2 regions of the Acidovorax sp. GW821-FHT11A03 genome follow, and region 2 is predicted to be linked to the other one. Evidence: predicted binding sites of a transcription regulator. Region 2 holds the regulator's gene; the other holds the start of a gene.
What was found. The regulator sigma-54, encoded in region 2, starts transcription at its own class of promoters, with help from an activator protein. The targets are predictions, from matches to a motif close to TGGCANGNAANCTGCTTT.
Positions count from the first base shown of each region.

Region 1: the regulator sigma-54 is predicted to act here: its motif matches at 4,520-4,537, upstream of AC1RVY_RS21705 (ammonium transporter).

Region 1 covers NZ_JBXASG010000009.1:81,203-87,049, reverse strand. The annotation lists gene AC1RVY_RS21730 (DcaP family trimeric outer membrane transporter) at 1-710, opposite strand, end outside; gene AC1RVY_RS21725 (amino acid ABC transporter ATP-binding protein) at 757-1,503, opposite strand; gene AC1RVY_RS21720 (amino acid ABC transporter permease) at 1,500-2,282, opposite strand; gene AC1RVY_RS21715 (ABC transporter substrate-binding protein) at 2,317-3,081, opposite strand; gene AC1RVY_RS21710 (sulfite exporter TauE/SafE family protein) at 3,446-4,204, opposite strand; gene AC1RVY_RS21705 (ammonium transporter) at 4,570-5,847, shown strand, end outside.
Region 2 covers NZ_JBXASG010000008.1:29,195-35,041, reverse strand. The annotation lists gene AC1RVY_RS19885 (THUMP domain-containing class I SAM-dependent RNA methyltransferase) at 1-673, opposite strand, end outside; gene AC1RVY_RS19880 (acyl-CoA thioesterase) at 670-1,152, opposite strand; gene AC1RVY_RS19875 (RNA polymerase factor sigma-54) at 1,244-2,833, opposite strand; gene lptB (LPS export ABC transporter ATP-binding protein) at 3,006-3,791, opposite strand; gene lptA (lipopolysaccharide transport periplasmic protein LptA) at 3,788-4,444, opposite strand; gene AC1RVY_RS19860 (thiol:disulfide interchange protein DsbA/DsbL) at 4,655-5,311, opposite strand; gene AC1RVY_RS19855 (SPOR domain-containing protein) at 5,391-5,847, opposite strand, start outside.

The DNA of each region.
Region 1 (5,847 bases), on a different contig from region 2:
GCCAGGTCCGGGTTGTTGTAGGTGTAGCGCACCTGGGCCGGGCGGCGGAAGGTGGCGCCGGGCGGGCCGTTGAAGTCCACGGTCTCGGGCAGGTTGTCCACGTCCATGAAGGTCGACCAGGTCTGGCCGATCAGCCAGCCGGCGTACTCGCCGTAGGCGTGGCGCAGGCGCAGGCGGTTGCGGTTGCACTCGGCGCCGCAGTAGGCGTAGAAGTCGGCCTCGATCTTGGTGTTGAAGGTTCCGATGGAGGTGGGCGTGGAGGTCTCGAAGCCGAAGCGCGAGGTCTGCGCCGTCAGGCTGCTCTTGCCGTGGCGGCTGTCGCCCAGGGGCTGCTCCATCAGGTTGGTGAAGGTGTCGCCGGGCGCCGTGCCCTTGAAGTCCTTGACCATGTTGGCCTCGGCAAAGCCGTACACGCGGATCGAGGTCTCGCTGCCCGGCAGGCGGAAGCTGCCCGGAATGTCGCCCAGCACCACGGCGTCCTTCTGCTTGAGTTCCACGGCCTCGATGCGGTCGTTCCAGGCCGATGCCGACGCGGCGGGCGCGGCAGGCGCCTGGGCCTGCTGGGCCTTGAGCTGGTTGAGCTCGGCGCGCAGGGCCTTGAGCTCGTTGCGCATCTCTTCGAAGTCCTTGGCGGACTGCGCGAACGCGGCGGGGGGCAGGCTGCACAGGCCGGCGGCCAGCAGGGCGAGGAACGTGGGGTTCAGTTTCATGGTCACTCCGGTAGGGGCTGGTAATGGCATTGCATGGGCCTGGATCTCAGGCGCTCATGCGGCCGATGAAGGCGCGGATTCGGTCGTTGGCGGGGTTGTTGAAGAATTCGGCGGGCGTGGCGTCGTGGGCGATGCGCCCCTGGTCGAAGAACATCACGCGGTCGGCCACCTCGCGGGCGAAGCCCATCTCGTGGGTCACCACGATCATGGTCATGCCGCCACGGGCCAGCTCGCGCATCACGTCGAGCACCTCCTGCACCATCTCCGGGTCCAGGGCCGAGGTGGGCTCGTCGAACAGCATCACCTGCGGCTGCATCGCCAGCGCGCGGGCGATGGCCACGCGCTGCTGCTGGCCGCCCGACAGCTGCCAGGGGTACTTGTGCGCGTGGTCCTGCATGCCCACGCGGCGCAGCAAGGCCATCGCCTGCTCGTTCGCCTGGGCCCGCGGCGTGCGGCGGATGCGGCGGGGCGCCAGGGTCACGTTGTCCAGCACGCTCATGTGGCCGAACAGGTTGAACTGCTGGAACACCATGCCGACCTCGCTGCGCTGCTTTTGCAGCGTGGCCAGGTCGTCGGTGACTTCCTCGCCGCCGATGGTGATGCGGCCGGAGTCATGGGGTTCGAGCCGGTTGATGGCGCGCAGCAGCGTGCTCTTGCCGGAGCCCGAGGCGCCGATGATCACGGTGACCTCGCCGGTGTTGAACACGGTGGACACATCGCGCAGCACCTGGTGGGCGCCGAACGACTTGCAGACCCGGTCCACCACGATGAAGGGTGTGGCCTGGCGTGTCATTGGTTGCGGCCTTCCACGTCGAAGCGGTATTCCACCGCGTTCGAGATCTGCGTGACCAGGGTGGTCAGCAGCAGGTAGGTGATGGCCACGGTGGACAGCGTGGCAATGGGCTGGAACGTGGCGGACTGGATGCGGTTGCCCACGTTGGTCAGCTCCACCACGCCGATGGCGTAGGCCAGCGACGAGTCCTTGAGCAGCGCCACGAAGTTGCTGACCAGCGGCGGCAGCGATATCTTGAAGGCCTGTGGAAACACCACGTCCAGGAACACATGCATGCGGCCCAGGCCCAGGGCCTTGGCGGCCTCGGTCTGGCCGCGCGGCACGGCCAGCAGGCCGGCGCGAATGGCCTCGGCGTTGTAGGCGCCCACGTTCAGGCCCAGCGCCAGCACGGCGGCCGCGAAGTCGGGCAGGTTCAGGCCCGGCACCAGCACCGGCAGCGCGAAGTACACGAACAGGATCTGCACCAGCAGCGGCGTGCCGCGGATGACCCAGATGTAGAAGCTGGCCACCCAGCGCACGGCGGCAAAGCGCGCGGTGCGGGCGAGCGCGGCGGCGGTTCCCAGCACCAGCCCGACGCTGCCGCTGATCAGCGTGAGCCACAGGGTGGTGCGCGCGCCGTCGGAGAACGCCTGGGCGTTGGGGCCGATGGGCTCGGGCAGGAAGGACAGCAGCTTGCCGAGCAGTGCCAGCACCAGCACCATCAGGATGACGGCCGAGACGAGCGTGGCGTTGCTGCGCTGCTGGCGGCTCCAGCGCTGCGGCCAAAAGGCGGTGAGCATGAAAAAGACCCCTGTGACTACAAGCGGGTCGTGCTTACTGGCAGCGGACGTCTTCGTTGAAATACTTCTTGGACAGCGCGGCATAGCTGCCGTCGGCCATGACTTCGGCCAGCGCCTTGTTCCAGCCGGCGGCCAGCGAGCTGTTGCCCTTGGCCACGGCGGCGGCGATGCGCTCGATGAACAGCATGTCGCCGAGCTTGAAGCCGGCGCCGGGGTTCTTCTCTGCCACGGCCTTGGCCACGAAGCGGTCGGTCACCCAGGCGTCCACGCGGCGCGAGTTCAGCGCGCTGCGGGCATCCACGTCGGTGGGGAAGTTCTTCATTTCCTTGATGGACGAGACCTTCTGCACGTTTTCGAGGTAGCTCGTGCCGGTCTGCACGGCCACCACCTTGCCCGCCAGGTCCTTGGCGCTCTTGATGGCGGGGTCCATGGCGATGATCATGCCGCCCGAGCAGTAGTGCGGGTCGGTGAAGGTGACGGCCTTGGCGCGCTCTTCGGTGATGCCGTGCGAGGCGATCACCAGGTCCCAGCGGTCCTGGCGCAGGCCGGTGAGCAGCGCATCGAAGCCCAGAGTCTTCCACTGGATCGCGAGGCCCATCTTCTTGGCCACCAGTTCGGCCGTCTCCACCTCGAAGCCGGTCAGCGTGGTGCCGTTGAAGAAATTGAACGGAGCGAACTGCCCCTCGGTCGCGATGAGGATCTTGCCGTCCTTCTTGACCTCGTCCAGCGTGCGGGCCTGGGCAGAAGCGAAAGCGGCGCAGAGCGCGAGGGCGGTGGCAACAGCCTTGAACAATTTCATGGGATGGGTCCTGTCGGGGGTATTTCAGGTACAAAAAATCCGGCATGCGGGTAGCAGGCCGGAGGCTGGTGGATCGGATGCACAGGCATCGCGAAACGCGAAGCCTGCCGTCATCAAGTAGTAACGATTATAAATATGCGAATTTTTTCCTTGGGCCTGCGGACAACCCTCAAAGCCCCGTTGTGTGCCAATTCACAACAGGTTTAGAGCGGCGTCCCCAACCGGACGCAGGGGCTGGGCCCGCGGTTGCAGTGCGCGGTCTGCACTACCGGCGCGCCCCAGCCCAGTGCCCCCGCGCAAGTGCCGCCCCGCCGCGCTGGGGGCGTCCCCCTCCAGGGGGCGGCGCCGAAGGCGACTCAGGGGGTTACCGAAGAAATGCGTCGTAGCCGGTCTTGAGGATCAGCGTGCTCACCACCACGATGAAGATGCCGCGCACAAAGCCCGTGCCGTGCTTGAGCGCCAGGTGCGTGCCCAGCAGGCTGCCCACCACGTTGGCCACCGCCAGCGTCACCGCGAAGTGCCACCACACGTGGCCCTTGGCCGCGAACAGTGCGATGGCGGCAAAGTTGGTCGCGCAGTTGAGCAGTTTGGCCGACGCCGATGCGTTGAGGAAGTCATACCCCAGCAGCCGCACGAACAAAAAGACGAAGAAGCTGCCGGTGCCGGGGCCGAAGAACCCGTCGTAGAAACCGATCAGCACGCCGATCAGGCTGGCGGCCACCACCTCCGTGCGGCCGCTGTAGCGCGGCGTGTGGTGCCGCCCCAGCTCCTTCTTGGCCAGGGTGTAGGCCAGCACACCCAGCAGCACCAGCGGCAGCAGCTTGCGCAGAAAGTCCGCCGACATCACCGTCACGGCCCACGCGCCGGCGAAAGATCCCGCGAACCCCGCGGCGGCCGCGGGCAGCATGGCGTGCCACCGCACCTGCACGCGCCGGCTGTACTGCCAGGTGGCCATGGCCGTGCCCCACACCGACGCGGCCTTGTTGGTGCCCAGCAGCGTGGCCGGCGGCGCCGCCGGAAAAGCCGCGAACAGCGCCGGCACCATCACCAGCCCCCCTCCGCCCACGATCGCGTCCACAAACCCTGCCAGCAGCGAGGCCAGGGTGATAAAAATCCATTCCATCGCTGGATTGTCGCACCCGGTGCGCTATCAATTCAGGAGTCATCGGTGCGCCCGTCGAGGCCGCACACGCTGCGAGCAGGCAAGAAAAAGGCGCTGGGATCGCCAGCGCCTGGAAAGGGTCTGCACCTCGTTGGGTGCTTTGAATATGTTTATTGGTAGAAAGTGTCTCCTCGGGCCCCTCGCTTGGCACACCGAAGCGCGCTCTCGAGTGCCGCAACTGTAACGGCCGCACCCCTGTGGTGCATTGGGGGTTTCCCGACCCCTTTCCGGGGCATGGGGCTGGGGCACCCCCTGCATCTCCCTGGCATTTTCTGCTGGCATGGCTCGTGCAACCTGCTTGTAACAATTTGCGATAAGGAGCCTTCATGCGGGGAACTGTGCACCGGATTGTGGCGTGGGTGGTCTTGACCTTGGGGCTGTGTGCGGCTGCGCTCGCGCAGGGCACGCCGCCGGACGCAGTGCCTGCGCCCGTGCGGCCCATGCTGGTGGCCCAGGACACGATCAGCGCTGCGCACACCGGCTGGATGATGACCTCGACCGCGCTGGTCCTGCTGATGACGCTGCCGGGCGTGGCGCTGTTCTATGCGGGCATGGTGCGCAAGAAGAACGTGCTCAACACCATGGCCAGCGTGGTGGCGGTGGCGGCGCTGGTCAGTCTGTGGTGGTTCGCGGCAGGCTACTCGCTGGCCTTCACGCCCGGCAGCCCGTGGCTGGGCGGGTGGGACCGGGCGGGCTTTGCCGGGCTGGACTTCGATCTCGCGGGCGGCAAGCTCGCGGTGAGCCATGTGGCGCCGCACATCCCCGAGTCGGTGTACGCGATGTTCCAGCTCACCTTCGCCATCATCACCGCCGCGCTGCTGGTGGGGGCGCTGGTCGAGCGCATGCGGTTTTCTGCGCTGCTCATCTTCACCAGCCTGTGGACCCTGGTGGTCTATGCGCCGGTGGCGCACTGGGTGTGGGAGCCCGGCGGCTGGCTCGCGAAGATGGGCGCGCTCGACTTTGCGGGCGGCTCGGTGGTGCACGTCAACGCGGGCGTCGCGGGGCTCGTCTGCGCGTGGTTCCTGGGGCGGCGCACGGGGTACGGGCGCGAGCCTTTCGAGCCCTACAACCTGGGGCTCACCATGGCGGGCGCCGGCATGCTGTGGGTGGGCTGGTTCGGCTTCAACGCGGGCTCGGCCGTGGCGGCCGATGGCCGGGCGGGCCTGGCCATGGCGGTCACGCACCTGGCCGCCGCCGCTGGTGCGCTGTCCTGGATGCTGGGCGAGTGGGTGGTGCGCGGGCGCCCTTCGCTGCTGGGGCTGTGCTCGGGTCTGGTCGCGGGGCTCGTGGCGATCACGCCCGCCGCAGGCTTCGTCACGCTGCGCTCGGCGGTGGTGATTGGCCTGGTGGCCGGGCTGGCATGCTACTGGGGCGCCACGGGGCTCAAGCGCCTGCTGCGTGCCGACGATTCGCTGGATGTGTTTGGCGTGCATGGCATTGGCGGCATCGTGGGCTCGCTGCTCACGGGGGTGCTGGCCAGCAAGACCGTGGGGGGCGTGCAGGGCAGCCTGCTCACCCAGGCCATCGGGGTGGGCGCCGTGATGGCCTACAGCCTGGTGGTGACGGCCGCGCTGCTGTGGATCATCAATTTTGCGATGGGCGTG
Region 2 (5,847 bases):
CCGGAATGCGGCAGGCGATCTGCGCGGCCTCGATGGCGATGGTGCCGCTGCCGCAGCAGGGGTCGTACAGCGGCTGGGGGTTGTCACCGTGCGGGTCCCAGCCGCTGGCGGCGATCATCGCAGCGGCCAGGGTTTCCTTCAGCGGGGCGTCGCCCTTGTCCTCGCGCCAGCCGCGCTTGAACAGCGGCTCGCCCGAGGTGTCGATGTAGATGGTGGCTTCGTCGGTGGTCAGGTGCAGGTGGATGCGCACGTCGGGCCACTGCGTGTTCACGTCGGGGCGCACGCCGCTCTTGGCGCGAAAGCGGTCGGCCACCGCGTCCTTGACCTTGAGCCCCGCGAAATTGAGGCTCTGCAGCGGGCTGTGCTGGGCGGTCACCTCGACCTTGAAGGTCTGGCGCGTGGTGAACCAGATTTCCCAGGCCACGTCGCTGGCGGCGGCGTAGAGGTCGTTCTCGGAGCGGTACGGGCGGTGCGCCAGCTGTACCAGCACGCGCTGGGCCAGCCGGCTGTGCAGGTTCAGCAGCAGCGCGTCGCGCCACGAGGCGCGCAGCAGCACGCCGCCCCGGCCCACCAGCAGGTCCTGCCCCGTGAGGCCGGTGATGCCATGCACCTCGTCGGCCAGGAAGCCCTCCACACCGGCGGCGCAAGGGAGAAAAAGTTGGAGTTGATTCATGACGATGGTGAGGATACGCGCTCGGAAAGTGCGTGTGAATCCGGCGCGCCGGCACGGGCCAGCAGCAACTGGCGGATGGAGTCCGGGATCGGCGCCACCTTGCGGTCGGCCTTGCCGATGAAAACGATGCCGATCTTGCCGCGCGCCACCTCTCGGCCCGAGGTCTTCTCGGTCATGCAAAAGACAAGGTCGAACCCATAGCGGTTGAAGTCCGCAGGCGCCATCTCCACGCGCATGGTCTCGCCGTGGAACCCCTCGGACTTGTACTGCGCCACGATGTCTCCGACCACGATGGACAGCCCGCCCACGTCGGCCTCGGGGTAGCCGAGTGACTGGAAAAACCGCACCCGGGCCTCGGACACGAGGCTCAGCAGCTGCGCGTTGTCCAGGTGCCCGCCCTGGTTGACGTGGCTGATGTAGATCTGCATTTCGGTGGCGAAACCGAAGTGCGCGGGAAGGTCGAAGACGATGCGGGCCATGGACGGGGTGGCGAAGTAAGGGGGAAAGACGGCAACGGAGCGGAAAAACGGGCCACCAGGCGCATGCGCCGCGCACACGCCCGCACGGCGCCTACAGCGCCTTGCGCAGATTCGCCGGCGCGATCTTGAGCGCCTCGCGGTACTTGGCGACGGTGCGGCGCGCGCACTCGATGCCCTGCTCCTTGAGCATCTCGGCGATCTGGCTGTCGGACAGCGGCTTGGTCGGGCTCTCGGCGGCCACGAATTGCTTGATGAGGGCACGCACGGCGGTGCTCGACGCATTGCCGCCGGTCTCGGTGCCCAGGCCCGAGCCGAAGAAGTACTTGAGCTCGTAGGTGCCGATGGGCGTGGCCATGTACTTGGCCGTGGTCACGCGGCTGATGGTGGACTCGTGCAGGCCCAGCTCGTCGGCGATGTCGCGCAGCACCAGCGGGCGCATCGCGAGTTCGCCGTGGGTGAAGAAGTTCTTCTGCCGCTCCACGATGGCGCGCGAGACGCGCAGGATGGTGTCGAAGCGCTGCTGGATGTTCTTGATGAACCAGCGCGCCTCCTGCAGGCGCTGCTGCATGCCCTGGTGGCCCTCGCCGCCCTTGTGGCCGCGCAGGGCGCCGGCATAGATGTCGTGCACGCGCAGGCGCGGCATCACGTCGGGGTTGAGCTGCACGATGAAGTTGTGCTGCCCGTCGCGGCCATTGGCGCGCCCGGCCTTGCGCACGATCACGTCGGGGATGATGATGTTGCGCTCCACGTCGGCGAAGCGGCGCCCCGGGCGCGGCTCCAGCCGGGCGATCAGCGCCATGGCGGCGCGGGTGCGCTCCTCGCTGTCGCCGCAGGCCTGCGTGAGGCGGCGCACGTCGCGCCGCGCCAGCATCTCCAGCGGCTGCTGGCACACGCGCAGCGCGGTCTGCACGGTGTCGGGGTCGATGTCGCTGTCCTCGTCGGCGGCCAGCGCCTTGAGCTGCAGCGTCAGGCACTCGGCCAGGCCGCGCGCGCCCACGCCCACGGGCTCCAGGCTCTGCAGCAGCCGCTGTGCCACGGTGAAGCGGTGCACCAGCTCCTCGATCTGCTCCAGGTCGTCGGGCCCGGCCAGGCTGATGGCCAGCTCTTCGAGCGGATCCTCCAGGTAGCCGTCGTCGTTGAGCGATTCGATCAGGAAGCGCAGCGCGGCGCGGTCGATCTCGGACAGGCGCAGCGCCAGCGCCTGTCGGTGCAAAAAGGCGGTCAGCGATTCGTGCGTGCGGGCCAGCTCGGTGGCGTCGGCCTCGTCGCCTTCGGCGTCGTTGCGGTTGCGGGCGGGGGCGTCGCCGCCCCACTCGGCGTCGTTGGGCGCCATCTCCACCGTGCCGTCGCCGCTCCAGTCGGGCTCGTCGGCGCCCGCGCTCGGTGTTTCAGCATCATTTTGAGCCTCAGCGCTGGTACTGCTTGCGCTGGTAGCTCCTGAAAAAATAGCATCATCCGCGCTGTAGTCGTCGGCCTGGGCCGGCGTATCGGCGGCTTCCAGGCCAAACTCCTCGCGCGGCGCCTCGTCGGCGTTGCGTTCGAGGAACGGGTTTTCGTCGAGCATCTGCTCGACTTCCTGCGAGAGTTCCAGCGTGGACAACTGCAGCAGCCGGATGGACTGCTGAAGCTGGGGGGTCAATGCAAGATGCTGCGAGACACGCAGCGAGAGTCCAGGTTTCATTGATTGAGCGCCGCCGGGCCGCCCCAAGGCGCGAAGGCCCCCTCGGGGGGCAGCGAACCACGCGCAGCGGGGAGCGTGGGGGTACCGTACCGCGCCGCCGGGCCGCCCCAAGGCGCGAAGGCCCCCTCGGGGGGCAGCGCAGTACACGAAATGACAAGCGTGGAGGCCATGTCTACATGCGGAAATGTTCGCCCAGGTACACCCGGCGCACTTCGGCGTTGTCCACGATCTCGGACGGCGTGCCCTGGGCCAGCACCTGGCCATCGCTGATGATGAAGGCGTGGTCGCAGATGCCCAGCGTCTCGCGCACGTTGTGGTCGGTGATGAGCACGCCGATGCCGCGCGCCTTGAGGAAGCCGATGATGCGCTGTATCTCGATCACGGCGATGGGGTCGATGCCCGCAAAGGGCTCGTCCAGCAGGATGAAGCGCGGCTGCGTGGCCAGCGCGCGGGCGATCTCGACGCGGCGGCGCTCGCCGCCCGACAGGGCCATGGCGGGCGAGGCCCGCAGATGGTCCACGCGCAGCTCCTGCAGCAAGGCCGTGAGACGCTCTTCGATGGCCTCGCGCGACAGCGGCTTGCCGTCGTCGTCCGCGCGCTGCAGCTCCAGCACCGCGCGCACGTTCTCTTCGACCGTGAGCTTGCGGAAGATGGAGGCTTCCTGCGGCAGGTAGGACAGCCCCAGCCGCGAGCGGCGGTGGATGGGCATGTGGGCCACCGAATGGCCGTCGATGCGGATGTCGCCCGCGTCGCTGCGCACCAGGCCCACGATCATGTAGAACGAGGTGGTCTTGCCCGCGCCGTTGGGGCCGAGCAGCCCGACGACCTCGCCCTTTTGCACGACCAGCGACACATCCTTGACGACCTTGCGGCTGCCATACGACTTGGCCAGGTGCTGCACCTCCAGGCGGCTGCCCGCCTGGGTGTCAGGACCGGGGCTGACGGGCTGCGCGCTCACTTGGAGCCGCCGCCAAGGCTGTTGCTGGGGCGCAGCACCGGCGCCGATGCCGGGGGCGCGGCCTCCGGCGCGGCGGTACCGGCGGGCGGGTCCTTGGGCGCGAGCACCGCCCGCACCCGGCTGCCGGGCGCGGGCGCATCGCCCGCCGCATTGGTCGCGGGGGTGCGCTTGCCGTCCACGGTGAACACATCGGTGAGGTTGTTGTAGACGATCACGGCGCCGGTGATCTCGTCGCTGAGGACCGCCCCGCGGTAGCGGCGCAGTTCGGCGCGGGTGATGAAGCGCACGTTGTCGGCCTTGCCGTCGTACTCGATGACTTCGCTCTCGCCTTCGATGAACTCGTCCGGCGCGCCGGCCACGGTATCGCGCTTCTGGCGGAAGAAGGCCCGCTTGCCCGCCTCGGCCGTGACCACGCCGTACTGGTAGCCGTCGGCGTCCTGGCGCACGTCCAGCCGCGCGCCGCGCAGCACGATGGAGCCCTTGGTCATGACCACGCGGCCCGAGAACACGCTGGTCTGCTTGAGCTCATCGTGTCGCAAGGCGTCGGCCTCGATGTTCATGGGCTTGGCGCGGTCGGCCTTTTCGGCGTGCGCCGCGCCCAGATGGCAGGCCAGGGCGACAAGCAGGAGGTGGGGGAGGATGCGGTAGTTCATAGGGCACGAATCTTGCAGGTCATTGTAGCCACCCCACGGCGCGCGCCATGAAAAAAGCCCGCATCCGCGGGCTTCTTCTTGGGGCATCCGAGGCCGTCGGCGCTTGGAAGCCGCCGCCTGCACCCGTGGAGCCGGCGCTGCCGGGCCGCCGGGTGCGTTCCCCTGGGCAGGAAGGCGGCTCACGAGGGCCACGCTTCCTTCAAGGAGGCGTCACCCCTTTTTCGCCGTGGCGGCCAGGTGCTCCACCACCTGCAGCACGTTCTGCATGTTGCCGGCCATGGTGCCATCGGTGTAGTACTTGCCGGCCACGCCCATGGAAGGCACGCCTTCCACGCCATACGCGTCCTGCAGTTGCGACGCACGGCGCACCTGGTTGGACACGGTGAAGGAGCCGTAGACCTCCTTGAACTTGGCGGCATCGACCCCCTGCTGGGTCACCCAGGCCAGGATTTCGTCGTCCTTGGCCAGCTTCTGCTTTTCCACATGGATGGCGCGGAACACCTTGGCGTGCAGCGCGTCGAGCTTGCCCATGCCTTCGAGCGTGTAGTAGAGCTTTTGCTGCGGCACGAAGCTGGCATTGAAGGCCACGGGCATGCGGCGGATGCTCATGTCCTTGGGGGCGCTCTTCACCCATGCGTCGAGCGTGGGCTCGAAGGCGTGGCAGTGAGGGCAGCTGTACCAGAAGAATTCGATCACATCGACCTTGCCGGCGGGCGCATCGGGCGCCACGGGCTTGTCCAGCCGCTTGAAGTCCTTGCCCTCCTTGAACTGGCGGGCCTGGGCCAGCGCGGGGGTGGCCACTGGCAGCGTCAGGGCGGAAGCGGCAACCGCCGAGGCGGCGGACAAAGAAAACTCACGGCGTTTCATGGCAAAGACTCTCCTGGTTCTGGTCTGGGGGATGTGAGCCATGCCCCCGCAAAAAGTTCAGCTCCCGCTGCGCGGCAGTTCAGCGCTGCACCCGCACCAGGGCCGATTCCACCCCGGCGCCGTCGAGCTTTTCCTTGAGCTGCTCGGCATCATCGCGCTTGGTGAACGGGCCCACGCGCACGCGGAACACGGCCCGCCCATTTTGCTCGCGCTCGCTCACCCGGGCCTCCCAGCCCAGCATGGCCAGCTTGGCGCGCTGGGCATCCGCATCGGCCTGGGTACGGAATGCCCCGGCCTGCACGAAGTAGTCGAACGGGTCCAGGTTGCCCTTGGCGGCGGCCTTGGCGACGGCCAGATCGCCCAGCGGGTCGGCGCCGGGCTTGCTTTCGGCCTTGGCCGCCTCGGGCTTGCTGGCAACCGGCTTGGGCGCGGAGGCGGCCGCCCGCACCTCGGGCGCCGCCACGGAGGCGGGCGCGGAAGCCGCCGCCACCGCCGGCGCGGGGGGACGCGCGGGGTTCTTGCCGTACAGCGGAGAG